2 regions of the Bradyrhizobium sp. BWA-3-5 genome follow, and region 1 is predicted to be linked to the other one. Evidence: riboswitches for the same ligand, from Rfam matches in the RefSeq annotation. Region 1 holds a riboswitch; the other holds the start of a gene.

The links. Region 1 has a riboswitch for cobalamin ahead of RX331_RS38470 (energy-coupling factor ABC transporter permease). Riboswitches for the same ligand answer to the same signal wherever they lie in the genome.
Region 2: another riboswitch for cobalamin. It lies ahead of RX331_RS02805 (TonB-dependent receptor); the one in region 1 lies ahead of RX331_RS38470 (energy-coupling factor ABC transporter permease).

What each region holds. Positions count from the first base shown of each region.
Region 1 is NZ_CP136627.1:108,907-123,500, forward strand. It holds gene cobT (nicotinate-nucleotide--dimethylbenzimidazole phosphoribosyltransferase) at 1-430, opposite strand, end outside; gene cobF (precorrin-6A synthase (deacetylating)) at 484-1,233, opposite strand; gene RX331_RS38470 (energy-coupling factor ABC transporter permease) at 1,281-1,958, opposite strand; cobalamin riboswitch at 1,995-2,213, opposite strand; partial or broken gene cobA (uroporphyrinogen-III C-methyltransferase) at 2,265-2,989, opposite strand; gene RX331_RS38480 (cobyrinate a,c-diamide synthase) at 2,986-4,296, opposite strand; gene cobM (precorrin-4 C(11)-methyltransferase) at 4,296-5,078, opposite strand; gene RX331_RS38490 (cobalamin biosynthesis protein) at 5,075-5,443, opposite strand; gene cbiE (precorrin-6y C5,15-methyltransferase (decarboxylating) subunit CbiE) at 5,440-6,621, opposite strand; gene RX331_RS38500 (cobalt-precorrin-6A reductase) at 6,620-7,369, shown strand; gene cobJ (precorrin-3B C(17)-methyltransferase) at 7,345-8,079, opposite strand; gene RX331_RS38510 (precorrin-2 C(20)-methyltransferase) at 8,076-8,807, opposite strand; gene RX331_RS38515 (precorrin-8X methylmutase) at 8,810-9,439, opposite strand; gene cobG (precorrin-3B synthase) at 9,439-10,602, opposite strand; gene cobN (cobaltochelatase subunit CobN) at 10,599-13,844, opposite strand; gene cobW (cobalamin biosynthesis protein CobW) at 13,844-14,594, opposite strand, start outside.
Region 2 is NZ_CP136626.1:599,409-614,646, reverse strand. It holds gene soxC (sulfite dehydrogenase) at 1-743, shown strand, start outside; gene RX331_RS02860 (cytochrome c) at 727-1,398, shown strand; gene soxX (sulfur oxidation c-type cytochrome SoxX) at 1,401-1,787, shown strand; gene soxY (thiosulfate oxidation carrier protein SoxY) at 1,818-2,312, shown strand; gene soxZ (thiosulfate oxidation carrier complex protein SoxZ) at 2,333-2,644, shown strand; gene soxA (sulfur oxidation c-type cytochrome SoxA) at 2,641-3,507, shown strand; gene RX331_RS02835 (hypothetical protein) at 3,516-3,821, shown strand; gene soxB (thiosulfohydrolase SoxB) at 3,913-5,661, shown strand; gene RX331_RS02825 (hypothetical protein) at 5,658-6,119, shown strand; gene RX331_RS02820 (MBL fold metallo-hydrolase) at 6,272-7,312, shown strand; gene RX331_RS02815 (ABC transporter ATP-binding protein) at 7,496-8,278, opposite strand; gene RX331_RS02810 (iron ABC transporter permease) at 8,275-9,318, opposite strand; cobalamin riboswitch at 9,454-9,653, shown strand; gene RX331_RS02805 (TonB-dependent receptor) at 9,766-12,042, shown strand; gene RX331_RS02800 (hypothetical protein) at 12,357-12,647, shown strand; gene RX331_RS02795 (hypothetical protein) at 12,679-12,921, opposite strand; gene RX331_RS02790 (hypothetical protein) at 13,089-13,244, shown strand; gene RX331_RS02785 (MFS transporter) at 13,603-14,847, shown strand; gene RX331_RS02780 (N-acyl-D-amino-acid deacylase family protein) at 14,935-15,238, shown strand, end outside.

The sequences.
Region 1 (14,594 bases):
GCTCAAGTGCCGCTTCCTGGCTAAAGTCGCGGCTACTCCGCCGCGGCTTGTCAGTCACGACACCCTCGATCGGAACTTCCGCGAGCGTGCCCGCATCGACGATCTCAAGACTCAAGCCCAGCTCGCGCGCCAGAATCGAAATTGCGGCGCCGCCCGAGGCGAAGTTGGACATCATCGCGATCGTGACTTCCTGCGGATAGGCCGATACGCCTTGGGCGACGATCCCATGATCGCCAGCGAAGACGATGATCGGCGCGCTTTGGGCCCGCGGCTGCTCCGTTTGTTGCAGACCGGCGAGTTCGATCGCGAGATGCTCGAGCCGGCCGAGTGCGCCGTCTGGTTTGGTAAGTTCAGCCTGACGGGCCAGCGCTGCATCGCGATGGATGACTGAAACGTCGGGGCACTCCTGATAGACCCACTCCGGTAGCATGATGTCCTGCCGTTGCATGTTGTCGTTACGAGCGAGCCCGCGCGCGGGGAGCGCTACGATCCGCGCTTGAGAATGTAGCTGTCCATGATCCAGCCCTGCCTTTCGCGCGCTTGCTGTCGAGCGGCGACGATGCTTGGACCCACTTCGGCCAGCGCACCCGACATCGTGATCTCCTCACCCATGCCGAGATAGGCGCCCCACCAGATGTGCAGCCCTGCCGGATCGAGCGACTGAAACGCCGCACCGCCATCGAGCATCACGACCACGGTGTTCGTGCCGTGCGGCCAACCGCCTTCGCGCAGCCGTCGTCCCGTTGTCACCAGGAAAGGCTCGCCTATTTCGTTCAACGGCAGCGAATGTGCCGCGCAAAGCGCCTGGATTGACGTGATACCGGGGACGACCTCGATGGCTGGCAACGGATCAAGCCTTCGCGCGATCCGCAGGCTCGAATCGTATAGCGAAGGATCTCCCCAGATCAGCAGGGCAACGCGCCCCTCACTCCCGAGATGCTGCGCAATTTCGTGCGACCAGGTCGAGGCCAAGGCATCGTGCCATTCATCCACGCCCTTGCGGTAATCCTCTTGGCCGGCGTCACGCACCGGTATGACGAACTCGGCGATCCGCGTCCGGTCGTTGTCAAGCACCTGCGCGCAGATCGTCCGCCGCAATTCGGCGAGATCGGATTTCACGTCCCCCTTGCGCGGGATGAGAACGAGATCGGCGGCGTTGATCGCGCGCACGGCAGCAAGCGTAAGCTGCTCGGGATCGCCGCAACCGATGCCTATCAGGGAGAGCGTCAGCATAGCTTATGCGAAGGGCGGCCGCTGCCTGCGACCGCCCTCACTTAATCTTATGCGGCGTTGTGCAGGCGGTAGGTGACGAGGCCGTTCGCCGTCACGCCACGCATCGATTTCGCCAATGCCAGCACGGCTAGATCAGCTAGCGGCTCGATGACCACGACGATCGCGTAAGAAGCGGCGAAAGACGCAATGGAAGTGAGGTTCTCGGCCGCAAAGCCCGCACCATACAGCGCCCAGAAAGCGACCCACAACACGATGCCGGATTGATAGGCGGTCGAAAGCGCAAGCGCCTGGCGATATTGCAGGTCAACAAAGGCGGTGTTGCGGGGAATGATCCGCCCGGCCAGCACCTGGATCGCAAACAGCGGCACCAGCAGCGTGGTCACGTTCATGCCGTATTGCGGCAGGTCGGCAGGTACGAAGAGCAGCCCCTGAAGCAGAAGACCAAGCGCCAACCCGAACGCGGCTGGCGCTGCGCCGAACAAGAGGAACAGTGTCGAGCCGAGAATGAAATGCACCTCCGAGACGCCGACCCGGAAATGCGGCAGGAGTTCGAAGAACGAGAAGACCAGGACTGTTGTTGCGACGGTGCGCACCGCCAAGGAAACGATTCCCTGCTCGCGCACGGTCTCTGCCGCAAGCTTCAATGCGCAGCCCGCGGCGGCGGCACCTGTCGCGTAACTCAGCACGAGCTTGGCGCCCGTAACGATACCTGGTTCGATATGCATGATCTACGTCCCTTCTGCCGTCCCACCCGACGGCTTTGGTGTTGAAAGCTGCAGGGCCGATCTCCTGGCTCGCGGTCGAAACGGGTCTCCGGCCTTCCCGAGCTGACGGCCCAGCGGCGGATCGGAGCCCCTCACCGCTTACAGTCGCGGGGGCGGCCGGGGCTTCGGGTACCGCAATTGGGTCCGCCCTTCCCCGTTCCCGATTATGCTCCGGCGCTTTGCGCCGCTTCGAGCACCTTGGCTGCACTGTGTGCTCCTTCCGAAGAGGACGCGTCAAGGGGCTCGCGAGATCGGGCGACGGCATCATCACGTAGCCTCGCCCGCCAGCGCGCCGAAACGAATGACCGTCGTTGCGGCGTCGGTTTGCGCGAGCTGGGTCTGCGAGCTTCGCAATCGTCGTACGGACAAGCCGCCTGTTCGGCGCCGCCGATAGACTCGGCAAACAGCGACGACGTATCGGGAGCCATGCCGTGCTCGATCAGTCTTGCCACGAGCGCCGGAAATGTCCGCTTGCCCATATAGACCAAAGTCGTCGATTCCTTATGGGCGAGCGCCGCCCAATTGAGATTTTCGGGCAATTGCCCAGTGATATCAGCGCCGGTCACGAGCTGGAGGCGGCGCGAGGTATGCCGGCGGGTCAGTGGAATGTTGGACCGCGCTGCCGCAACGCAGGCCGAGGTAACGCGCGGAATGATCTCGTAGCTGATGCCCGCCGCGCGCAGCGCTTCGATCTCCTGTTCAAGCCGGCGGAAGATGCCGGCGTCTTCCGATCTCAAGCGAACGACGCCCCCACCTGCGGCGGCGTAGTCGATGAGCAGCCGGTTGACATGCTCCTGTTTGACCGAGGGCCGGCCTGCACGCTTGCCGACCGCCACCAGATTGGCCCCGGGGCGGGCGTGATCGAGGATCGCGCCCGAGGAAAGGTCGTCATAGAGCACGACATAGGCGGCGCGCAGACGCGCGGCCGTCTTGAGCGTCAGGAGCTCAGGATCGCCTGGACCAGCCGAGACAAAGGAAGCAAAGCCGCTCACCGGTCCTCCGCAATGAGGTGGAAGAACGTTCCACTGGCGTATCCGCGCCGCGAGCCGGTCTCCGCAACGACCGCGCCGGTCGCGTCACGCACGATAGCCAGGCGCGTATCGGGCTGAGAGACAATGGTGGAGTAATGGAATTCGTGGCCGCGCAGACGCGCGCCGGCCTTATGCCCGGGCATTGGCACCGCAAGCTCCGCAAGCCGGTAGCCCAGATGCATGCTACGTTGGGCAAAACTCGTTTCCAGGCCGAGCAATCCCGTCATCTCATGATGTACGTCATTGGCGTCGGTCAAGGCGGAGCCCAGCACCATATAGCCGCCGCATTCGCCATGCACCGGCCGTGTCTCCGCAAAGGATGTTAGCGTGCGGCGAAATCGGCGATTTGTCGCGAGTTGGCCAGCGTGCAATTCCGGATAGCCGCCCGGCAGCCAGCAGACGTCGGCACTATCATCAGGGCCTTCATCGGCGAGCGGCGAGAAAGTCACGATCTCGGCTCCGGCTGCGCGCCAAGCCTCCAGCATGTGCGTATAGACGAACGAGAATGCAGCGTCGCGTGCGAGCGCGATGCGTTGTCCGGGTGGCGTGACGCTTAGGCCGTGTGTGTCGCGTGACGCCATCCAGGTGCATGCCGATTGCAGCACCGCATCGAGATCGACGTGCTCGGCGGCGATGCGTGCGGCCTCTGCAATAAGCTCGTTAACCTCAGCCTGCTCCTCGGCTTGCACGAGGCCCAGGTGCCGCTTCGGCATAGTGATCGCGGCGTGGCGGGGCAACGCCCCGAACACCGAAATGCCTGCCCCTGCCAGGGCGCGCCGCACCAGGTCTTCGTGCCGCGCGCTGGCGACGCGGTTGAGAACGACGCCGGCAAGACGCACGCCCGCGCGGAAATCGCGCAGTCCCGCAGCCACCGCCGCGGCAGTTTGCGCCTGTCCGGAAGGATCGATCACGAGCAGGACCGGCCAACCCATCATCTCGGCGATATCGGCGGTCGCGCCGGTCCCCGAAACGCCTGGCGCGGCAACGCCGTCGAACAGGCCCATCGAACCTTCAGCCAGAATGAGGTCCGCATCGCGTCCGTGCGATGCGACCGATTCGATCGCCTCACGACGCATGGCCCAGCTATCAATATTCACCGAAGTGCGTCCCGTGGCGGCCGCATGAAAGGCCGGGTCGATATAATCGGGCCCGCTCTTGAAGCACTGCACCTTCAGCCCGCGATCGCGATAGGCGCGTGCCAATGCCAGCGTCAGCGTCGTCTTGCCGACACCGGATGCAGGCGCCGAGATGACGAGGCTCGCCGCCATCACGAGCCTTCCGGAAAGCGCGGCGTCGGCCCGAGCGGCCGATAGCGGCGGTCATAGTCGGCAGCATACAAGCGGCTTTCTCCGAAATCTTCCGAACCCAGTGTGCGGCCGACCAGAATGACGGCCGTGCGCTCGAGCTCGGTGCTTGCGGCAGAATCCAGCGTACCGAGCGTGGCGCGAATGATGCGCTGATCCGGCCAGCTCGCGCGCCACACGATCGCGACCGGGCAGTCTGCTCCATAGTACGTGGTCAGCTCATCAATCACCTTGGAAAGCAGATGGATCGAGAGATGGATTGCCAGCACCGCACCGGTGGCAGCGAACGCGGCGAGTTTTTCGCCCTCCGGCATCGCGCTCGCCCTGCCCGGCATTCGGGTCAGCACGACGGATTGCGTGCGACCCGGCAGCGTGAGCTCGGCCGCGAGCACTGCCGCGGCGGCGGAAAAGGCCGGCACGCCTGGCGTGATTGAATAGGGAATTTGCAGCGCACTCAGCCGGCGCAATTGCTCGCCCATCGCCGACCAGATCGAGAGATCTCCAGAATGCAGCCGTGCGACGTCCTTTCCCTCACGATGCGCGGTGACGAGCTCCGATATGATGTCGTCGAGCGATAGTGGTGCAGTGTTGACGATGCGCGCGTCCTTTGGGCAATACGCGAGAACTCCCTCGGGCACGAGCGAGCCGGCATAGAGGCAGACTGGACAGGCGGTGATAAGATCGCGTCCCCGCAAGGTGAGCAGATCGGCTGCGCCCGGCCCGGCGCCGATGAAGTGCACGGTCATTCGCCGTCCCCTTCCGCGATCGCTGCGGTCGCCATTCGATCTTGCGAAACGGTCCGCGCCGAAACAAGGCGCGCGCCACGGCCGGCCACGGCCAGCGCCGCAGCTTCGGCGACGGAGCCCGTGCCGAACTTCGCCTTGATGAATTCGGACTGTGTGGACGTGACGATGCCGGCCAAGACATCGGCCGGAACGGACCTAACCGACACATTGAGCTCACACGCAAGCGCTTTGAGCGCAGCGGCTTCGGCCTTGTCGCTAACGGTGGCGACTGCAGCGAGACCGTCAGAACCTCCCGCGGCGTCGAGCGCTTCACGCAGCGAAGCAAGCGTGACGTCCTGCTTGAATCCCAAACCTGCGACCTTCACTTCATCGCACTCCATTGCACGACCGGCCGCCCCGCCTCCCAGGAACGATAACGGCCGAGGTTATCGGCATGCGCGATCTCGACCCGCATCAGCTCGCCGCCGTGGCGTTGATGCAGGCTCGAAAGCAGCGCCTCTGTCTCAAGCGTAACTGCGTGCGCAACCATCCGCGTTCCGGCCTCAATGCGCGACCAGGCGGCATCGAACATCGTGGCGTCGAACCCTCCGCCGATGAAGACCGCTTGCGGGGTCTCAAGGCCTGAAAGGATCTGAGGTGCCGGTCCCTCAATCGCCGTGATCCGATGCGTCAGGCCGAACTTCGCGGCGTTGCTGCGGATGTTTGCTGCACGATCGGCCCGCGCTTCAATTGCGATCGCCGTGCCACCGCAGAGAGCCCATTCTATAGATATCGAACCGGAGCCCGCGCCGATGTCCCACAATCTTTCACCGGGCCTCGGCGCCAACGCCGAAAGCGCGAGCGCGCGCATCGGCCGCTTGGTGATCTGACCGTCATGCACGAAGAGCGCGTCTGAAAGGCCGGAGCTGCGCGGAACTCCGTCCGGTCCATTGGCTTCGAGCGCAACGGCCACCGGACCCACGCCCGCATCGGTCGCGTAGCTGTCGGCACGATGCTGCGTCACGGATTCGCGCGGGCCACCGAGCGCGGCGAGAGTCCATAGCGGTGACGCGCCCCAGCCCCGCGCCGTCAGCCAGTTGGCAAGATCGCCGGCCGCCCTGCCGTCGCGCACGAGACAGATGATGCGAGCTTCGCGTGCTAAGTGCGGCACCAGGCGCTCGAACGGAGATGCGTGAAGTCCGAGACAAACGACAGATTCGAGCCGCCATCCGAGCCGCGCCGCGGCAAGAGAGAATGTCGAGGGAGCGGGATGCGCGATCCATTCGCTTTTGCGCAGCCGCTCCACGAGGTTGCTGCCGACACCGTGCCAGAACGGATCGCCCGAGGCGAGCACCGCCGTCGGACGGCCACGGCACGCCAGCACGCAGTTCGCATCGAAGGGCGCAGGCCAGCGACGACCGCGGTCGGTAATGCCTGCCAGCACGAGATGCCGCTCGCCGCCGAACACGGTCTGGGCTTCCCCAAGCGCCTTTCGGCTTGCTTCCGAGAGGCCGACAAGGCCATCTTCGCCAATGCCGATAATGGTCAACCAGGGATTATCCATGATGCGCGCCCTCATTCTGGGCGGAACGAGCGATGCTAATCTGCTTGCGGATGCCGCCGCGCGCGCCGGGCTCGACGCGATCTATTCGTATGCCGGACGGACGCGAGCTCCGATCGGCCAATCGCTGCCAACGCGCATCGGCGGGTTTGGCGGCGCGAGCGGCCTTGCCGAATACATTCGACGGGAAGGAATTACGCATCTCGTCGACGCGACGCATCCCTTCGCGGCCGAGATGAGCCGCAACGCGGTTGCAGCGTGCGAGGCGACCAGGATACCACTGATCGCGCTCGAGCGCGAGCCCTGGGCAAAAACGCCCGGTGACAATTGGATCGAGGTCGCGGATATCACCTGCGCTGTCGCGGTGTTGCCGGAGAATCCCGCGCGGGTGTTCCTTGCGATCGGCCGGCAGCATATCGAAGTCTTCAGCACCAAGCCGCAGCACGTCTACACTTTGAGGTTTGTCGATCCTCCCGATGGATCGCTGCCGTTTCCGGACGTCGATCTCATCGTGTCGCGCGGACCTTTCAACCTTGCCGGCGAAATGGAGATGATGCGTTCGCGCGGCATCGAATGGATCGTTGCCCGCAATTCCGGGGGAACGGGCGCACGTGCCAAGATCGACGCCGCGCGCGCGTTTGGCCTTCCCGTTGTCATGCTTTCGCGGCCCGAATTGCCCGGCAGGCTGCGAACCGAACGCGTGGCCGAGGTCATGCAATGGCTCGGTCATCGGACATGCCTCGGCGCATAGACCCAGGAACCGACGCGACGTGTCGCCGAATTGCCCACGATGACAAGTGTTCTCATGTCAGCCATCTCGGGCTGCGCCGCATGCAGCATCACCGTTTCAATTCGCTCCTCAGGCGTAGTGACACAGTGCGCGAAGATCACGAGGCGTTCGCCGCAGCTCGCCTCCTTCAGAACTGAGAGCGCGCGTCCAAAGCCCTCGGGCCGGCTCACTGAGCGCGGATTGTAAATCGCGATCGCGAAGTCGGCCTCGGCGGCAAGCCGCAGGCGTTTCTCGATCATCGACCACGGCTTCAGGTTGTCTGAGAGATTGATCGCGCAAAAATCGTGGCCCAGCGGCGCGCCGGCACGCGCAGCCGCAGCCAGCATCGCGGTCACGCCGGGTATTACGCGGATTGCAAGTCCTTTCCATTGCGGTGCGGCTTCGAGCGCTTCGAACACGGCCGAAGCCATCGCGAATACTCCCGGATCGCCGGAGGAAACCATGACGACGCGGCGTCCTTCCGATGCCAGATGTAAGGCGTCGTTTGCTCGCTGCAACTCCATGCGATTGTCTGATGGACGCAGCATGAGTCCTTCACGCGGCTTCACGCGCGCGACATAGGATGCATAGCCCAGTACGTCCGTTGCAGCGGCGAGCGCCCCGGAAACTTCCGGCGTGACCAGCGCTTCGTCGCCGGGCCCAAGTCCCGCGATGGTCAGTGTGCCGGTCATTCGGCGGCCTCCATTTGCCGCCCCTGCCCATGCACTAGCACGATCGCGAAATAGGGACACTCGGCCTCGTCCATATCCTTCAGCCGCACGACGCGCTCGCCCGGCATGGTGCCGCGTTCGATCAACCATGCCTCGCCAAGGCGGCCAGCGGCTTGGAGGGCGCGGCGCACCTTCTGCAGATTGCGCCCGGTCTTCATAATGACGAGCGCATCGGAATTGCGCACGCGCCGTTCGAGCTTGTCCTCCGAAAGCGTGCCCATCAGCACCGTCATCACATCGTCACCAAGCGCGATTGGCCGGCCGACCGAATTCCAGCAGCCGGCCATACCGGGAATGCCCGCGATCACCTCGATCTCGACTCGTCCCTGAAGACGGGCGTGGAGGTGCATGAAGGAACCGTAGAAGTAGGGATCGCCCTCGCAGAGCACGACGATGTCGATAGCGCAGGCGAGCCGCGCAAGACGCTCCGCCCATTCGTCGTAGAAGGCAGCAAGCAGACGTACATATTCCGGACTATCGAAGGCAATCTCCGTGGTGACTGGATATTCCATCGGGTATTCGCAGACGTCATTTGCCAGCAACCCATCGACAATGCGTCGAGCCTGGCCGGGCCGTCCCTTCTTTCGGAAATAAGCAATGTGCTTGGCCGCGCGGACCTCGCGATCGGCACGCACGCTCATCAAGTCCGGATTGCCTGGCCCGAGGCCACAACAAATGATGCGCCCCATGGCTATTCGCTCCGGCTTGCCAGCGCATTCACGGCGGCAACCGTGATAGCCGAGCCGCCAAGACGTCCCTCGATGGTCAGCGCTGGTGCGGGCCGATCGGCCATCAGCGCGGCCTTCGCTTCAGCCGCGCCGATAAAGCCAACCGGACAACCGATGATCGCCGCTGGCCTTGAGCAGTTGCGATCCTCCAGCATGTTGAGGAGGTGAAACAACGCAGTCGGTGCATTGCCGATGGCTACTATCGCGCCATCCAGATGTGCTCGCCACAGCTCCAGCGCTGCAGCCGAGCGGGTGTTGCGCATGGATTCAGCGAGCAAGGGAACCGCGGGATCGTCGAGTGTGCAGATGATGGCGTTGCGGGCCGGCAGGCGCGCGCGCGTAATTCCCTCCGACACCATGCGCGTGTCGCAGAGGATAGCCGCGCCGTTCTGCAGCGCGGCCCGAGCAATGCGCGCCATGCCGGGCGTGAAGCGGATATAGGATTCGACACCCACCAGGCCCGCCGCATGGATCATGCGCACGACCACCGGCTCCTCGTCGGCTGAAAAGCGCTCAAGGTCCGCCTCCGCACGGATGGTGGCGAAGGACTGACGGTAGATCACTGCACCATTGGTCTCATAGACGTGCGGCATCAGCGCTCTCCCGTAAGAACGGAAGGGTCTGCGATCATGCGGGCGGCGCTCAGTCCACGTAAGGTCGGAGCCTCCCGTGTCGAGCCGCCGCGGACGAGATCGAAGCCGTCTCTGGTGGCGACAAGAGTGATCGAAGCTGGGCCGGAATGGGCACAGCCTTTGGCGCAACCGGAGACGTGGAGCCGGGAATCGGGGGCAATGTGCGGCGCAAGCGCCGCCGCGAATGTGCGAATATCTGCATGCGCCTCGCGGCAGGCAGGCGCACCGCTGCAGGCGACAACGCGCAGCATCGGATGGTCGACTTGCGTGATGAGGCCCTCGCAGCCGGGCATTTCACGCAAGTCTTCCGCCAGGATCATGCGCCACGGCGTCATTCGTAATCCTGACGAGCATCCAGCCAGATCGGAGAGTGCCGCATGTGTCACCTGCCCAAATGCGGCGCCGACCATCGCGCCTTGCGGATAAAGTCGCGGACACGGCTCGGCGATCATTCGAGCCGGCCCAACGTGGCCACGAAGCGTGTCTGGCAATTTTGCGCCAGCCCGGATGTACGCTGCCATCCGCCCTCGCCAGCCTCTGGCGCCGCCGGAGGTGACGAACCACTCGGCAAGCGCGAGCGAGACCTTTATGGCGTCTCTCCGCGTGACGGGATGACCATGTTCGGCGCCGTCGGCACGCACGATCAGCTCTCCCGCGAGGCTTCGCTCGACGCGGATGTCGGCGGAGGCGGTGGCAAGCACGCGCTCCATACCGCAATCGACAGCGAAGCCGAATTTGGTTGGCAGGCCGGGCGGTCCCTTCGCAAGCCCCTGCTCAAGCTCTGTGGCGAGCGAACAGGTATCATCGCCCGCAGTCCAGAACGGCGTGACCAGGATGTTGCGCCGCGCCTCCCACTCCGGATCCGGGTCGATCAAGCGCAGCTGAGAGAGTTCCTCGATCAGGGGCCGGTGGCCTTCATCGCTGACACCCCTGATCTGCAGGTTGCCCCGGCTAGTCAGATCGATCAGGCCGTTGCCGTAGCGCTTGGCCAGCGCCCCAATTCCTGCCGCTTGCTTCCCATCAAGCCGGCCACGATGTGGCCGGATGCGAACCACAAGCCCATCCCCTGACCGCATCGGCCGTAAGGCGCCGGGACACCAGCCCTTGATCGCAAACGCGCTCATGAGGCGGCCTCCCGCAGCGCGGCCGCAATCGAGTTGCGCCGGGTCCTCCAGATCGCAGCTTCATGCAATCGAGTGAAGCAATATTCGATCGCCACAAGCGCCGCCGGATTCTCTCTTGCTATGAAAGTGCGAACGTCATCGTTGCCAAGCGTCGCGTCGTAATAGAGATCGAACAGATGCGCAGGCACAGCCTGCGCGAGATGGGCGAAAGCGGCCATGTGTTCAAGTGTCGCCACTATCTCGGCCGCCCCTCGAAAGCCGTGGCGCATCATGCCGGCGATCCATTTCGGATTGGCGGCGCGCGAACGTACGATCCGCGATATCTCCTCGGTCAACGAGCGTGCATGCGGCTGATCCGGGCGCGTGCCATCGAAGTGATAGAGTGATGGGGCGGCCATGCCAAGGCGCGCCGCCGCGGCCGCAGCGCCCGCCTCGTGTGCGGCATAGTCTGCGGCTAACAGCAGATCGGTTTCCGGCAGGTCTTGCGCATGGACGAACGCATCGGCGGCGAGGAGCCTTGCCTGAATACCTGCGCGATCAGGCCTCATCGTGCCGTCGGGTGCGAATGCCCACGATGAAGCGGAAAGCCAGGCTTCGCCGGCCGCATGTTGCGATGCTTGCGTGAATACATCCGGCATCGATGCCATACCGACGCCATACTGCCCCGGGCGCGGCCCGAACACGCGCGCCGCACGATGCCGATAGGGATTCTCGTCGCCTTCGCGTTCAGAAAGCGCTTCGGCCGCAGCCACGAATAGTTGCGCAAGAGTTGAAAAGACGTCGCGGAACAGCCCCGACACGCGCAGCGTCACATCGATACGCGGCCGGCCAAGAGCGGCTGGCGCGATGATTTCGTAACCGGAGACCCGACCTGACCCATGATCCCAGCGCGGTGCGATGCCTGCAAGGTGCAGGGCCATCGCATAATCCTCGCCTGCGGTGCGCATGGTCGATGATCCCCAGAGATCAACCAGTAGTCCTTTCGGCCAGTCGCCGTGATCCTGCAGGTGACGGCGCAGCAATTCCTCGGCGAGCTTGATCCCTTGCGCATGCGCCGAGCGCGTAGGAACCGCGCGGGGGTCGACGGTGAACAGATTGCGTCCAGTGGGCAGTACATCGCGCCGCCCGCGATGCGGCGAGCCTGCCGGGCCCGGAGCAACGCGCCCACCAGAGAGCGCGTCAAGCAGCGCGCTCTTCTCCGCCTCGCCGCAACCCCCACGGCCGAACACATGCAGCCCATCGCCGAACTGGCTCTCCTTGAGATCGCAGACGAAGCGATCGATCCGAGGAATGACCTCCGCCGGCGCAGCCGAGGCGCCAAGGCCGAGATCGTCTTCCAGGCCCGCGGCCCGCGCTTCATCGCGGATCGCCACAATCAGACGCTGGCGGCGCGCGGGATCGAGACCATCAGACGTCGAATACTCATCAAGCAGTTGCTCGAGCGGACGCAAGCCTTCAGGCAATGCGGCCTGCGCCAGCGGCGGCGGCAAATGGCCGATCGTGACCGCGCTAATGCGCCGCTTGGCCTGCGCTGCCTCACCGGGATCGTTGACGATGAAGGGATAGACCACCGGCATGTCGCCAATCAGCGCTTCCGGCCAGCAGGAGGCCGATAGGGCGACGGACTTGCCGGGCAGCCACTCCAGCGTTCCATGCGTGCCCATGTGGACGACCGCATCAACCTCTTGCCGCCGGAGCCAGAGATAGAACGCGACATAGGCGTGGCGAGGCGTGCGCGAGATATCGTGATACTCGACGTCATGATTGGTGACATCACCGCGCTCGGGCTGAACGGCGATGATCGCCTTGCCACGCTGGATTGCTGCAAAATGAAATTCGCCGTCACGGCAGGCGGGATCGTTCTGCGTCGCCCCCCAGGCGCGCGCGAGGTCATCCTGCAGCTGGCACGGAAGTCTCGCCAGCTCAGCGCCGTAATCAGCAACGCTAAAGGTCAATTTCTCCTGCAGGAGAGCTGCACCAAGCGCTTCTGTTGGCTTCACGTCGAAACCGGCAGCGCCGAGATCGGACAATAGCGTTTCGACCGAAGCAAGCGCGTCGAGCCCGACCGCATGCGCAATCTGGTGCGGACGACCCGGATAATTCGAGAGCACAATCGCCAGCCGCTTCCCCCCCGCCGGCTTGTTCGCGAGCCTGTGCCAGGCGGCCACCCGATCCACGACAGCATCGACACGTTCGTCGTCGGGCATGTGCGCCAGGTGCGAGAATTGCAGTTCGGAATCGCGCGCGCTCGGCGACTTGAAACTGACCACGCCCGCTAGCAGCCGGCCGTCAACCTCGGGCAACACCACATGCATCGCCAGATCGCCCGGCGAGAGACCGCGAAGCGATTCCGCCCACTCCTCGCGCCGGGCCGTCGACAACGCGACCTGGAACACCGGACAGGATGCAGCATCGAAAGGCGTCGTCCCTTCGCCGGTGACAGCAGAGAAAGCGGTTGCATTGACGATCACCGCAGGCGTGCATTCCTCGAACTGCCGCTTAAGCCAATCCGTCACACCGGCCACCTTTAGCGAGGCGACGAACACGCCATAGCCATCAAAACCCTTCTTCCGCAGGGCTGTGATCAGCGCGTCGACCGGGGCGGTATCGGCTGAGGTGAGATAGGAGCGATAGAAGGTGACGAGCGCATGCGGCCCTCGATCGGGATTTGGCAGCGCCGCGACTGCACCACGACGCGGATCGTAGAAACCGATCTCGGGAATTTCGACTTCGCCGACGACAGGTCCCGCATAGAGACCCGAAGCTAGTGCGAGTTGTGCGATTGCAGCCTGCGCCGCAACCGTTCCGCCCTTGTCGCACAACGCCTTCAGCCGTCCGAGCGCCGACACGGGTAATGTCGAGAGCGCATCCAGGCGCGGATCGTCGCGACCGTCCGCGGGGAGCACCGCAAGCGCGATATCGCGGTCCTTCGCAAGTTGATGCAGGGCAGCCAGCCCATATGACCAGTAGGATTCGCCGCCGATCAGGCGCACCAAAATGCCGCGCGCATGCGACAGCGTCCGCTCGATATAGGTGTCGACCGACAGGGGATGACGCAGCTCCGCAAGATTCGCGAGCCTCAGCGATGGCAGTCCGGCACGGCCGCGACGCCAGCCAGAGGCGAACGCGGCAAGATCGCTGTCCGAGAACGAGAGCACGACAAGGTCTGCCGGATCTTGACCGAGATCCTTAGGGATCGCAGTCTCCTCAAGACCGCGGCTCTCGCGAAAGATGACGTGCATCAGATCTCGAGTCCAGTCCTGATGGCCGCCTCATCGATATCGTCGTGTTCACCGATCACCACCAGCTTCGAGCGCCTTGGCCGCGTGCCCCATGGCCTATCGAACTGATGCCCCACCCGCTCGCCGACCGATTGCAGCAGCAATCGCATCGGCTTGCCCGCGACCGCGATATATCCCTTCGCGCGCAATACGTTCTGCTCACGCGCAAGCCGCTTGATCGATTCGACCAGCGCATCCACGTCAGCCACTTCCGGGAGCTCGACGACTATCGAAGCAAAATCGTTGTGTTCGTGCTCTTCTTCGCCGTCGCGATGAGAAGGTCGCGAAGCGAGATCGTCTTCAGCAGCCGCTTCGAGACCAAGGATCACACGCGCATCGACTGCACCATTGACGACAGGCAGCATTGGCACGCGACGCGGCATTTCGGCGGTGATCGCCGCCTTGGCCGCTTCAAGTCCTGCCGCGCCGGCAAGGTCCGCCTTGGTGAGCAGCACGATATCCGCGCACGCGATCTGATCCTCGAACACTTCCGACAGCGGCGTCTCGTGATCGAGGTTCTGATCGGCCGAACGCTGCGCTTCCACTGCGGCAGGGTCGGGCGCAAAGCGGCCGGCGGCCACGGCCTCGGCATCCGCAAGCGCAATCACGCCGTCGACCGTGATTCGTGAGCGGATCTCTGGCCAGTCGAAGGCCTTGAGCAGCGGCTTTGGCAAAGCCAGGCCGGATGTCTCGATCACGATATGATCAGGC
Region 2 (15,238 bases), on a different replicon from region 1:
TCAGTTGCGCCGAATGGACCGGCGTAAAATTGTCGACGCTGCTGGAGGAAGTGGGCGTCAAGAAAGAGGCGAAGTGGGCGATGGTCGAAGGCGCCGACGGCGCGCATATGAACCGCAGCATCCCGCTCGACAAATGTCTGGACGATTGCCTCGTGATCTATGCGCAGAACGGCGAGGCGCTGCGGCCCGAGCAGGGCTATCCGCTGCGGCTGGTGGTGCCGGGCTGGGAAGGCAACGTCAACATCAAGTGGCTGCGCCGGATCAAGCTTGGCGAAAAGCCGTGGCACACCCGCGAGGAGACATCGAAATATACCGACCTGATGCCGGACGGCACCTCGCGCGGCTTCACCTGGCTGATGGACGCCAAATCGGTCGTCACCTTCCCGTGCCCGGAAAAGCCGCTCGACGGCCCCGGCGTCTATGAGATCAGGGGCCTCGCCTGGAGCGGCAGCGGCAAGGTGAAACGCGTCGACGTCTCCACCGATGGCGGCGTCAACTGGCAGAGCGCACGGCTGCACGAGCCGGTGCTGTCGAAGGCGCTGACGAAATTCTCCTTGCCCTGGCGCTGGGACGGCCGCCCGGCGCTGGTCGCCTCCCGCGTCATCGACGAGACCGATTACGTGCAGCCGACGATTGCAGAGCTGCGCAAGCAGCGCGGCTCGAACTCGGTCTACCATAACAATTCAATCCAGACCTGGCAGGTCAAGCCGGACGGAAGCGTGTTCAATGTTCAGCTCGCGTAAGATTGCCCTGCCCCTCCTTGCTTGCCTGCTCGTGGTGGCAAGCCTCGCCGGCGCGGCCGAGCCCGGCGCATTTGGTTACGGCACGGCGGCAACGCCGGCGCAGATCGCCGGTTGGGACATCGACGTGCGCGGCGAGGACGGCGTCGGCCTGCCGCCGGGCAAGGGCACGGTCGACCGCGGCGCCGACGTCTATGCCGAGCAGTGCGCCGCCTGCCATGGAACCTTTGGCGAAGGCGAAGGCCGCTTTCCCAGGCTTGTGGGCGGCGTCGGAACGCTCCGGGACGAGCGCCCGGAGCCGACGGTCGGCAGCTACTGGCCGTTTGCCCCGACCCTATGGGACTATATTAACCGCGCCATGCCGATGCCTGCGCCGCACACATTGTCAGCGGATGACGTTTATGCTTTGACCGCCTATATTCTGAACCTGAATGATCTCGTTCCCCATGAATTTGTTGCCGACCGCAACAGTCTGCCGAAAGTCAAAATGCGCAATCGCGACAGCTTCATCTGGACCGACCCGCGCCCCGATACCGCGGCCAAGCCTTGCATGAGCGCCTGCACAAACGCCGGCGATGTCAGGATTTCATCGACGGCGGAGGGCAGGAAGCTGACGCCGCGCACCACCGGGCCGCTGGATACGATGCAACCAAAATAGAAATGACGGAAACGCCTGTGATCGCTCCCTTGAAGACGAAATCCGTGAGGTTCCCGGCCTTCGCGCTGGCTCTGGCGATCGGCACGGTCGCTCTTGCCGGCCCTGCGCTGGCGCAATCCACGGTGGACGAAGGCCGCAAGCTCGCCTTCGACCGCAGCAAGGGCAATTGCCTGACCTGCCATGTCATCAAAGGCGGCGACCTGCCCGGTACGATCGGGCCCGAGCTGGTGGACATCAAGAGCAAATATCCCAAGCGCGAGGATCTCGTCGCCATTCTCCACGACGAAACCCAGCGCAATCCGCTGACCGTGATGCCGCCGTTCGGGCGCAACCGGATCCTGACTGAAAAGGAAATCAATGCGGTGGTTGATTTCCTGCAGACCCTTTGAACGCGGCGCACGCCGCAGGAGATTTCCTAAATGAGCACCACGGAAAATGATTTTTCGGCGACGCGGCGGCTGATCCTGAAGGGAGCCGGCGTGCTGACGCTGGTTGGGCTCGGCATCGTCCCGCTCGATCTCACACGGGCGTTCGCCGCCGCCAACGACAAATATCCGGAAGAGGCCTTCAGGCAGAAGAGCGACGCCGATGTCATCAAGGCGCTCTACGGCAAGACCGTCGAGCCCTCGGACAAGGTGAAGATGGACGCGCCTGAGATCGCCGAGAACGGCGCCGTGGTACCGATCGCGGTCTCCACCACGCTGGCCGACGTGACCTCGATCGCGTTCCTCGTCAGCGAGAATCCGAACGTATTGATCGCAAAATACAGCATCCCGGCCGGAACGCTGCCGAACGTCGCCAACCGCATCAAGATGGCCAAGACCAGCAACGTGACCGTGCTGGTGGAAGCCGGCGGCAAGCTCTACAGCGCCGTCAAGGAAGTCAAAGTCACTGTCGGCGGCTGCGGCGGTTAGGGCCTCGAGGGAGAATTCATATGGCATCGACCATTCGCGTGCGCGCCACTTTGAGCGGCGAGACCACCGAGGTGCAGGCGCTGATCCAGCATCCGATGGATTCCGGTTTCGTGAAGGATTCGAAGGGCGAGCTGATTCCTGCGCACTTCATCCAGCAGCTCACCTTCGAGCATGACGGCAAGACCGTGTTCGCGGCTGATTGGGGCGGCGGCGTCTCCAAGGACCCCTACGTCAAGTTCGCCTTCAAGGGCGCCAAGAAGGGCGACGAGCTGAAGATAAGCTGGGTCGACAACAAGGGCGCAACCGATACCACCACGGCGAAGATCCAATGAAGCTGCGATCTGCGATCACTCTGGCGTCGGCAGCGCTGGCGCTTGCGGCGCTGACGCTCGCGAGCAGCCTGCCCTCCGGAGCCGCCGACAAGGTCGACCCCGTCGCCGACGCCAAGGCGTTCAAGAAATTCTTCACTGACAAATTCCCGAAGGTGAAGCTCGAGGATTTCGTCAACGGTCCCTATTCGATGAATGAGGACCTATACCGACAGTGGCAGGACAAGGAGCAATTCCCGCCTTACGAGTTCTCACTCGAAATGGGCAAGGAAATGTTCGCCAAGCCGTTCAAGAACGGCAAGTCCTATGCCGATTGCTTCCCGAATGGCGGCATCGGCATTCGTCAGAACTATCCGTATTTCGACGAGAAGGAAGGCAAGGTCGTCACGCTCGAACTGGCGCTGAACCGCTGCCGCGAAGCCAATGGCGAACAGCCCTATTCCTATGTGAAGGACGAGATGGCGGCCTTGACCGCCTACATGGCTTTTACCTCGCGCGGCAAGCTGATGGACATCAAGATCCCGAACGATCCGCGCGCGCTCGAAGCCTATGAGAAGGGCAAGGAATATTTCTACACGCGGCGCGGCCAGCTCAACTTCTCCTGCGCCACCTGCCACGTGCAAAGCCCGGGTGAGCGCATCCGCGCCGAAATCCTGGCGCCGGCGCTTGGCATCGTCAACGCGATGCCGATCTACCGTTCGGAATGGAGCGGCATGGGCACCACCAGCCGGCGCTTCGTCACCTGCAACAGCCAGATCCGCGCCGTGCCGCTCAACCCGCAGGACGACGAGTATCGCAACGTCGAATATTACCTGTCCTATCTCAGCAATGGGCTGCCGATTTCCGGTCCGGGAGCGCGGCCATGAGGAACATGATGCACCAATCAGCATTGGTTCTGGCGCTGCTCGCCGCTGGCGCCGCATCCGCGCGCGCGGCGGGCTCCGAGGAGGAGTTCAAGGCTGCCTACGCCGCGGCCGATGCCGCCAACAAGGAAGCCGGCAAGCTGCGCAACCAGTGGACCACCACGGCGAACACGCTGACCGCGGCGAAGAAGGCTGCCGATGCCGGCGATTTTGACAAGGCCACCGCGTCAGCCAAGGAAGCCGAGGCACTGGCCAAGGCTTCGATCTTCCAGGCCACCAGCGAAAAAACCCGCTGGAAGGATATGGAAATACGTTAAATACGTTAGAGCATGATCCGGAACGGTGGGAACCGGTTTTCCGTCGAGACCACGCTCAAACAATGAAGCCACTACGACGCGTGAGACCCGCATGACCATCCGCCGCCGCGATTTTCTGACGCTCGCGGGCGCTGCGACGCTTTCGGGCAGCCTGCCGCGGCTCGCGCGCGGCGCCGACAATGCCGGCGTCTACGATCTCGAGCGCTTCGGCAATGCACGCATCCTGCACATCACCGACACCCACGCGCAGCTTCGGCCGATGTTCTTCCGCGAGCCGAGCGTCAATCTCGGCATTGGGCCGATGCAGGGCAACCCGCCGCATCTGGTCGGCCGCGCCTTTCTCGATCGTTTCGGCATCCGGCCCGACAGCGCTGACGCCTATGCCTTCACCTGCGTCGAGTTCGAGAAGGCCGCCGGCCGCTTCGGCAAGCTCGGCGGCTTTGCGCATCTGAAAACGTTGATCGACCGTCTGCGCAGCGAGGCCGGCAGCGGACGCGCGCTGCTGCTCGACGGCGGCGATCTCTGGCAGGGCTCCGGCCTTGCCAATACGCTGCAGGGCGCCGACATGGTCGAGGCCGCCAACCTGCTCGGCATCGAAGCGATGACCGGCCATTGGGAATTCACCTACGGCGAAAAGGCGCTGCGCGCCAACCTCCAACGCTTCAAGGGCGAATTCCTGGCGCAGAACGTCTTCCTCACCGAGGAGGCCGCCTTCAACGACGCCAAGGCGTTCGATCCGGCCTCGGGGCGCGTGTTCAAGCCTTCCACCATCAAGGAGATCGGCGGGCATCGCATCGCCGTGATCGGCCAAGCGTTCCCTTACGTGCCGATCGCGCATCCGAAGCGCTTTACGCCGGACTGGAAATTCGGCATCCGCGACGAGGAGCTGCAGAAGCTCGTCGATGCGCATCGGAGCAACGACAAGGTCGATGCCGTCATCCTGCTGTCGCACAACGGCATGGACGTCGACCTCAAGCTCGCCAGCCGCGTGACCGGCATCGACGTCATTCTCGGCGGCCACACCCATGACGCCGTGCCGCAGCCGGTTGCCGTGACCAACGCGGGCGGCGTCACGCTCGTCTCCAATGCCGGCTCGAACGGCAAGTTTTTAGGCGTGCTCGATCTCGAGGTCGGCAAGGGCAAGGTCAAGGATGTGCGCTACCGGCTGCTGCCGGTGTTTTCGGAACTATTGAAGCCCGATCCGGCGATGCAGGCGCTGATCGACAAGGTCCGCGAGCCGCAGGCGGCCAGCCTCAGCGAAAAGGTTGGCGTCGCCGACCGCCTGCTCTATCGCCGCGGCAATTTCAGCGGCAGCATGGACCAATTGATCTGCGACGCGCTGCTCGGCGAATTGAATGCCCAGATCGCGCTGTCGCCCGGCTTCCGCTGGGGCACCACCGCGCTGGCGGGCCAGCCGCTGACCATGGAGGACGTGCTGGCGCAGACCGCCGTCACCTATCCCGAGACCTACGTTCAGACCATGACCGGCAGCCAGATCAAGGATGTGCTGGAAGACATCTGCGACAATCTCTTCAACGCCGATCCCTATTACCAGCAGGGCGGCGACATGGTTCGCGTCGGCGGCCTGCACTACACCTGCACGCCGACGGAGACCGTCGGCAAGCGCATCTCCGATCTGAAGCTCGAAAACGGTCACGCGCTGCAGGCCGGCAAGAACTACAAGGTGGCAGGCTGGGCCTCAGTGAACGAGCAGAGCGGCGCGCCGATCTGGGACGTCGTTACCAGCCATCTGAAATCGGGCAAGCCGCCGAACCGGGCGGCGCCCGGCGTCACGCTGAAAGGCGTCGAAGGCAATCCGGGCATTGCGGGGCAGTTATGACTGACTTGGCGGCCATCGTTCGCACCACGATCGTAGCGCTTCTGATCGCAGCAGCCGCCCCTGATACCCGCGCCCAGCAGGTGCCGCTGCAGGACAAGCCGTTTGCCGAGCACAAGATCGTGCTGCAGCTCTCCGACAACGACCCGCGCAAGCAAAGTCTCGTCCTCAGCGTCGCCAGCAATCTGATGAAGCACTACGACCCGGACAAGGTGGCGATCGAGGTCGTGGCGTTCGGTCCCGGCATCGACTTGCTGCGCCCGGAAAACCCCAACCGCAAGATGGTCGAAAGCCTGGTAGTGCAAGGCGCGCGCTTCGACATCTGCCTCAACACCGTTGATACGCTTGAGCGCGACAGCGGCAAGCGGCCGGAGTTCATTGCCGCGGCGACGCCGGTGCAGGTTGGCGTCGCGCAGATCCTGTTTCTGACGGAGAATGGCTATACGCTGGTGAGGCCGTGACCGCTGCCATCATTTGCGAGCAGCGGCGGGGGGGCTTAGGGAGTAAAGATTATTTTACTGGGGCGCTTTGTGTAGATGAAAGCTGTTTGAGAAGACCACCAAATTAGAATAATATCCTGCATGAGACTCAGATTTTGAGCGCGGCAGCAGGCATGATCTTTCGCCAACTCTTCGACAGCGTTTCCGGCACCTACAGCTATTTGCTGGCGAGCCGCGCCGGCGGCGAGGCGCTGATCCTCGACCCCGTGCTGGAGAAGGCCGACCGCTATTACCAGTTGCTGCGCGAGCTCGATCTGCGGCTGGTGAAGGCGGTCGACACCCATCTGCACGCCGATCACGTTACCGGCCTTGGCGAGCTGCGCGACCGCACCCAGTGCATCACCATCATGGGCGAGCAGAGCAAGGCCGACGTGGTGTCGATGCGGGTTTCCGACGGCGACAGGGTGACGATCGAGGGGCTCTGCCTCGACGTCATGTATACGCCCGGCCATACCGACGATTCCTATTCCTATCTGATGGGCGACCGCGTCTTCACCGGCGATACGCTGTTGATCCGCGGCACCGGCCGCACCGACTTCCAGAACGGCTCTTCCCGGGCGCAGTACGAGTCGATCTTCAACCGGCTGTTGAAGCTGCCGGAGGAAACGCTGGTGTACCCCGCCCACGACTACAAGGGCGACACGGTTTCCACCATCGGCGAGGAGAAGCGCTACAATCCGCGGCTGCAGGTGCGCAACGTCGACGAATATATCGAGCTGATGGCGAACCTGAAGCTGCCGAACCCCAAGATGATGGATGTCGCGGTGCCCGCCAACATGCATGTCGGCCTGCACCAGGAAGAGCTCGCCAGGCAGGGCCTCGCACTCACGGCGCGCGATGCCATCAACAGCCTCGGCCGGCCCGACATCCTTCTGGTCGATCTACGCGAGGACGGCGAGCGCGCCAAGCATGGCACGATCTCGGGCGCGCTGCACGCGCCCTATCCCGGCATCGCCGAGAGCCTGAAGCCCGGCGGCATGCTGCGCGAGGTCGCCGCCGCCACCGGCCGCCGCGTGGTGTTCTTCTGCGCGTTCGGCGAGCGCTCGGCAATGGCGGTGGCCGCCGCGAAGAATGCGGGGCTCGCCAACACCGCGCATATCGAGGGCGGCATCGATGCGTGGAAGAAGGTCGGCGGACCGGTGGTTCAAGGGTAGTCAAGTTGAAGTCGTCGTCCCTGCGAACGCAGGGACCCATACGCCGCGGCGCCAATGATAGACGTCGCGGCTGGTTGCCTTTCTTATTACATGCCCTGTGGTTATGGGTCCGTGCCTTCGCAGGGACGACGCGGCATTTGCGGCGCATGCTGCCCCGCCACTTTCAACTCTGCCGCCATCGCATCAAACATCCGCCCAGGGAACGATCACGGCTTCGTTCTGGTGTTCCGCGCGATAAGCCGAGATCCGGAACACATCCGCCATCACCTGTTCGGAGAGCGCCTCAGCCGGCGCGCCCTGCGAGACCAGCCGTCCGTGGTGTAGCACCAGCACGTGATCGGCAAACCGCGCGGCCAGCCCGAGATCATGCGTCACCACCATGACCAGCACGCCCTTGTCGGCGGTTGCGCGCAAATTCTGCATGACGTCGATCTGGTGCCGCGGGTCGAGCGAGGCGGTCGGCTCGTCGGCGAGGATCACCGGCGCTTCCACCGCCAGCGCACGGGCCAGCGCGACGCGGCTGCGCTCGCCGCCGGACAGTTCGGTGACGCGGCGATCGCTGAACTCCATGACGTCGACCGCCTGCATGGCACGCAGCACCGCCTCCGCATCCCTCGCCGACAGCCGCGCGGGATCGGTCGCACCATGCGGATAGCGGCCGAGCGCCACGATATCGCGCGCGACCAGCGGCCAGTGCACCATGTGTCCCTGCGGCAGATAGCCGAACCGCTTTGCGCGCTCGCGCAGCGGCAGCGACGACAGCGCCTGTCCGCCGATCTCGATTTCGCCTTCGGACGGGATCAATCCCGCCAGCGCCCGCAGCAGCGTCGTCTTGCCGGCGCCGTTGGGACCGACCAGCGCCACCAGATGGCCTGCCGTCAGCGCCAGCGACACGTCCTGCAGCACGACGCGGCCGGCGAGCCGTACAGCGAGTGCCTTTGCGGTCAGCAGCGCATTCTCGCTCATGCGACACCTCCGCCGAGCGCGCGGCGCTCGCGCATGATCAGATAGAGAAAGAACGGCACGCCGATCATCGAGGTCAGCACGCCGACCTTGATGTCCGACGTCGAGGGAATGATGCGCACCGCGATATCGGCCGCCAGCAGCAGCGCGGAACCGGCGAGCGCGCTCGGGATCAACAGCCGGCCCGGATCATGGCCGATCCCGGGCCGCATCAGATGCGGCGCGACCAGGCCGATGAAACCGATCGTGCCGGTGACGGCAACCGCCCCGCCAACGCCGAGCGCGACGCCCGAAATGACAAGCAATCGCAAGCGGCCGACATCGACGCCGAGGCTTTGCGCGGTTTCCTCGCCGAGGCTGAGCGCGCGAAAGGCATGGCGCTGACTGAGCAGCATGGCGGCGCCGGCAATAATGAAGGGTAGCGCCAGCATCACGTGCTGAAAGCTGCGGTCCTCCAGCGAGCCCAGCAGCCAGAACGCGATCTCCAGCGCCACGAAGGGATTGCTGGAGAGATTCATCACCAGCGCCGTGGCCGCCCCGGCAAAGCTCGAGATCGCAAGTCCCGACAGAATGAGAATCAATAACCCGGCATTGCGCCCTGCGATCGACAGCAGCACGAACACCGAGCCGAAGGCGGCGATGATCGCCGCCACCGGCATCGCATAAGAGCGCACGTCGGCGAGGCCCAGTGCAATCACCAGCACCGCACCGAACGCGGCCGATTGCGGCGCGCCGAACAGCGAAGGCGACGCCAGCGGATTGCGCAACAGGCCCTGCAGCGACGCCCCCGATAGTCCGAGAATGGCGCCGATCGCCAGCGCCAGCAGCGTGCGCGGCAGGCGAATTTCCCGCACAATGACCTGCGATACCTCGCTGCCGCCGCCGAACAACGCTTCCGCCACCACTAATGGCGAGAGCCGCACCGGCCCGATGCCGAGCGAGATCAGCATCAGCAGCACAACGAGAGCTGATATCGCAAGCGTCGCGCCGATCCGCCGGCGCGCGGCATCCGCATTGGTCAGGGTTACGGCCTCAACACTCATCAATAGTCCAACGGCAGTTTTGCTCGCTGAGGTACATCAGTCCGGTAGGCGCGGCGCATGCGGCAAAAATAGCGCACCCGTCCAGCGAGGATTCCGAGAGCGCCTCCGGCGGATTGACTCGCTATTTGACAAACTTCTACCATAGTTTCCGACGGTTCCCGTTCGGGGATCAAAAGGGAATGCGGTGCGGGGAAAATCCCCAATTCCGCGGCTGCCCCCGCAACTGTAAGCGGCGAATCCTTCGTCATAGGCCACTGGGCATCTCGGTCCTGGGAAGGCGACGATGGGGTAACGACCCGCGAGCCAGGAGACCTGCCGTCAGCCGTGGTCACACGCGAAGATGTCGGTCGGGGAGTACAGGCATTAGCTTCACCTGAGCTGCTTTAGGCACATGGTGAGACTTAGTTCGCTGTGACGTGCCACTGACGTCATACCGAGGTCTCGACCATGTCTTCCACCACCGCCATGCGGCAACACCGCTTCTGGCTCGCCAGCAGTTTTTTGGCGCCGATCGTATCGTTCGGCATTTCCGCCGCAGAGGCGCAGCAGGCGCCATCCGAACCATTGCCGCCGATCGAGATCACTTCGCCGACCGACCCGAATCGGACTCGCGCAAAGCCGACCTACGATGAAGCATCAACCTCGCGCCGCGTCGTGCCGGCGGCTGCGCCATCAAGCGGCACGCGGCCCGCATCCGGAACCGGCGCGGATGCCTCGCCGCAAAGTGCTGCGCAAGGTGCGGGCGGAGGCGGCGGCCGGCAGTTCTCCGGCATCGTCGGGACGTCGGCGACGGTGATCACGGCTGCCGAGATCTCGCATTCGCCGGCCCAGACGCTATCCGAGATCATTGCGCAACAGCCGGGCGTGCAGTTGCAGTCGCTCTATGGCGGCGTCAACGGCGCCAAGACGTCGGTCGATCTCCGCGGCTTCGGCGCGTTTGCCACCGCCAACACCCTGGTCCTCGTCAACGGCCGCCGGCTGAACGATATCGACATGGCCGGGGTCGATCTTTCGACCATTCCGCTCCAATCGATCGAACGGATCGAGATCACCCGCGGCAACAGCGGCGCAGTGCTCTACGGCGACAACGCGGTCGGCGGCGTCGTCAACATCGTCTTGAAGGACGGCGTCGGCGGCCCGCCCGTCGCGATGCGCGCAGAGGCCGGTATCGGCTCGTTCAACCAGCGGCTTGCGAACATCTCGGCCGCGACCAATTACGGACCTTGGTCGACGTCCTTCTATGGCAACGCCATCAAGTCTGATGGTTACCGGGTCAACAACGCCCTCGACCAGCGCAACGGGGTGGGCAATCTCAACTACAGCACACCGGACCTCAAGGCCTTCCTTACGGTGACTGGTGACGACCAGAAGCTCGGGTTCCCGGGCGGACGCACCGTCGATCCCTCAATCGGACTCGATCAACTCGTCACTGACCGCAGGGGGACCAATACGCCGTTCGATTACGGCAACCAGCAGGGCGCCAGCGCCACCACCGGCTTTACCAAGACAATCATGAACGGCGTCGACCTGATCGTCGACGGCGGCGTTCGGAAGAAGGACACGCAAAGCGGCTTCTTCGGCGCGGTACCGTTTGCCTCGCCACTTCCGAGCTTCTCCTCCACCTATAACGACGCATCATTGCTGACCTGGTCGATCACGCCGCGATTGAGCGTCAAGAATTCGATCTTCGGGATGCCCTCGCAGATCCTGACCGGCATCGATTATTACGATGCGACATTCAATCAGGACCGCGGAGCGTTCAAAGGCCTGGCGCCAACCCACATCTATGACCTGTCGCAACAGACGCTGGCCGGCTACTGGCAGCAAACCATCGGCCTGTTGCCGGCGACCGATTTCTCCTATGGCGCCAGGATTCAAAACACCAGCCTGAGTGCCCGCGATCGGTTCGATCCCAATGCGCCCGGTTGCGCCTTGTTCTTCAATTGCAGCCCCGCGGCCTCTCCGCTCGACAGCAACGAAACACAATACGCACTGCATGCCGGCCTCGAGCACCGCTTCAACAGCGTGTTCTCGGTATTCGGCCGTGCCGCGCGGGCATTCCGCACCCCAACCGTCGACGAGCGTGTCTCCAATGGCCCCTTCTTCGTTCCGGGGACTTTCCAGTTGAAGACCCAGACCTCGCACGACATCGAGGGCGGATTCCGCATCAAGAGCGGTGGCTTTCAGATGCAGTCGAGCATCTACAACATGGATCTCGAGAATGAGATCCATTTCATTCCAGCACTGTTCTACAACGTCAACCTCGGTCCGACCCGCCGCTACGGCTCGGAGACCAGCGCCTCGCTGCGCGTCAGCGACACCGTGACGCTGCGCGGCGGCGTGGCTTACACCCGCGCGGTGTTTCGCGAAGGGGAGTTCGCCGGTAACGACGTGCCGCTGGTATCGCGCTACACCGCCAGCGGCGGCGTGACCTGGAACATCTGGCAGAACTACCTGGTGCTGGATGCCACCGTCCGCGCCTGGAGCGAACGCTTCATGGACAATGACCAGGCCAACACTCAGCGGCGCATTCCGGCGGACGCCACCGTCGATTTGAAACTGAGCGGCGCCTACGATCGCTTCTTCTGGTCGGTCAGCGTGAACAATTTGTTCAACGCGCTGTACTACGACTACGCGATCGCCAGTTCATTCACACCGGGGCGCTTCTCAGCCTATCCGCTGCCGGGCCGCACCTTCATGGTGAAGGCGGGCGCGACTTTCTGAACGGAATCACCGCTCCGGTCATGCCGGATCGGGCGCAACGATATTCTCTCGGGCAATCCTGCCCGGGAGAATGGTTTTGGATGTTACGGAATTGCAAGGACATGATTGATTTGGAAAGAAAGCGACATCTTTTCGACCAAAAATAACGCTTTCCGTGATCGGATCCCGTGATAAATGAAGCCGCAAAATCGCTCGACATATCTGTCGCAACTCAAACGGCGCGACGGGAGCGAGCGTCGAAGACGCCGCCGATCCGCGACAGATTTACGTCGGACGCGCGACCAAAACAACGAATGGATTGAGACTGACTTGAAATGACGAACGACGATCAAGATCGTACCGCGAAGGCCGCAAGAGCGGCCGAGGATGCCAGGTCGGCCATGGCCGAGCGGGAAGCCGCCGCCAAAGCGACGCTCGACAACATGGCAAGGTTGAGGGCGTTGCGCCTGGCCCGCGAAGCGGCCGAGCCGCAGCGCGCGCCTGCCGCCCGAAAGACGCGCACCGCCAAGACAACGAGCAAGGCAACAAGGAAGCCGGCCGAAAAAGCGACTCCCGCCCTTTCCGACTGGCTGGCAAGCCAGCAAAGCGGCGGACGGCGTATCTGATCCCGCGAGACGGACGCGAAACTGCGATGCGTCAGGCCGGTCCCGGCCAATCGATCATCGATCGCGTCTTGTTCTCGGCGTCGTAAACCTGCACCTGAAGCATCTGAAACCTGTTCTTCAGGGCCATGCCTGCCTCTTCGGCGGCCTCGACCGTGTCGTAATGCGTCTTGAAGTGGCCGTCGACCACCAGCGAATAGCCGGAGGTCGGCGCCTTGTCGGCGCGGATGGCTTTGCGCGGCTGCGGCTCGTCCACCACAGGGCGGGGCTTCTTCATGCTGGCTCCGTATGTGAACGCCCTTCGGGCTGAACGCCGCAAAAAGGGCAGGAAGAATTCTCTGACCGGCGCTAGAATGCACCTAGGCGCGGCCAGATTGCGATCATGCCGATACAATGAGTCGGCACGCTGCGCAAACGCTGATTGCTCATCCGAGAAGGCATCACATGGGCGGAACGGGCAGGAAGAACGAACCTCCGAAACAACCGGAGGACAAGCCGAAGAAGCCGGAGCGCGTTCCGGTCGAGGACGAAGAGTACGAGGACGGCGACATCGCCACGCCGAAGCGCGACCCTCACGGCAATGACGATGAGCCGCTGTAGCGACAACGACGGCAAGTAAGGCAAGTCAGGTCGCCATCGCCTGCGAAAGCGGGCGATCCAGTACGCCGCGGCCTTTGCATTGAAAAACAAGCGCCTCGGATTACTGGGTCGCCCGGTCAAGCCGGGCGATGACGAGCTCGCTTAGACGAAGTCTCCGAATTCTATTACCCGATGCTTCAAGAGCAGATGCGCGCCGAAGCTGCCGCAGCCGGCTTGATCGTCGCGATTTGATGGGAGATGCCCGCGCCCTGCCCTGCACCGGGGCAGCCATGCAGCAGCATTCATGGACAAATAACCGCCTGCCTATATTTTCAGCGGGCCTGATGGCCCCTTAAACGATACGGGAATTTGAGCTGAAATGGTCGATATTCTGGCCGCACCGCGACAAGCCAAGACCGACACTGCGAAGACCGACACTGCCAAGCCCGACACGGCGCTGCGCACGCTGACGGCGATTTCGATCGCTCATTGGGTCAGCCATTTCCATCTCTTCGTGCTGCCCATGCTGTTCCCGTTCCTCAAGGAGCAGCTTGGCGTTGGTTATATCGAGCTCGGCTTTGCGCTCACCGTCTTCGGCGTCGTTTCCGGCCTGACGCAGGCGCCGATCGGCTATCTCGCCGACCATATCGGCGCGCGAAAAGTGCTGCTGATTGGCCTCTCCGTCGGAGGCCTGGCGCTGATCATGCTGGGCCTGCATCTCAGCTACGTCTCGCTGATCGTCTGCGCCGCCCTGCTCGGCCTTGCCAACAGCGTTTATCATCCCTGCGATTACGCGATCCTGTCGACGCATATGGATGAAGCCCGGATGGGCCGCGCCTTCTCGATCCACACCTTTGCGGGTTTCCTCGGCGGCGCGGTGGCGCCGGCGATCATGGCCGCACTGGTGGCTGCCGTCGGCGGGCTCGGCGCGCTGATCGTGGCGGGTGCGGTCGGGCCTCTCGTCGCGCTGCTGCTGATCGCGGTCCGGATTCCCGACGCGAGTTCGGCCGATCGCAAGACCGACGGCGTGTCAGCGCCGCAGCAGAGCATCCTGACGCCGGCCATCATCGTGCTGACGATCTTCTTCATGCTGCTCGGCCTGTCCAATGCCGGCATCAGCAATTTCGGCGTCGTCGCGCTGATGAGCGGCTATGGCGTGACCTTCTCGGCCGCCAATATCGCACTGACCGCGTTTCTTGGCGCCAGCGCCGCCGGCGTGCTCGCCGGCGGCTATCTTGCCGACCGCACGAGGCGCCACGGCAATGTCGCCGCCGCGTGCTTTGGCATCAACGCCGTCATCATCACGGTCATTGCGACGATCAACCTGCCGTCGGTGGTGCTCACCGCGGCGATGGGACTGGCCGGCTTCCTCGGCGGCGTGATCGCGCCCTCGCGCGACATGCTGGTCCGCAACGCAGCGCCGGCGGGCGCCGCGGGCCGCGCCTTCGGCATCGTCTCTACCGGCTTCAATTTCAGCGGCATTCTCTCGCCGCTGTTGTTTGGCTGGATCATGGACCAGCATTTGCCGCACTGGGTTTTCGGCGCCTCCGTCGCCTTCATGGTGCTGACGGTGCTGCTGGCGCTGGTGACCGACCGCAAGCCGGCGGAACCCGCCAAGGCATAAACGGATTTCTGAACCCCATCCCTGGCGGTTGACAGCATCGGACAGCTTCCGATGATGCGACAACAAAACAAAACCGGGATGGAAGCCATGACCTCGACCCCCGACCTCGTGATCCGCGGCGGCACCGTTGCCGACGGCAAGGGCGGCGACCTCTTCGAAGCCGATGTTGCAATCAGCGGCGGCCGCATCAGCGAAGTCGGCAATGTCACCGGCAAGGGCAAGGAAGAGATCGACGCCAGGGGCAAGCTGGTCACGCCGGGCTTTGTCGACGTCCATACCCACTATGACGGCCAGGTCACGTGGAGCCAGGACATCACGCCCTCCTCGCAGAACGGCGTCACGACCGCGATCATGGGCAATTGCGGTGTCGGTTTCGCGCCGTGCCGTCCGG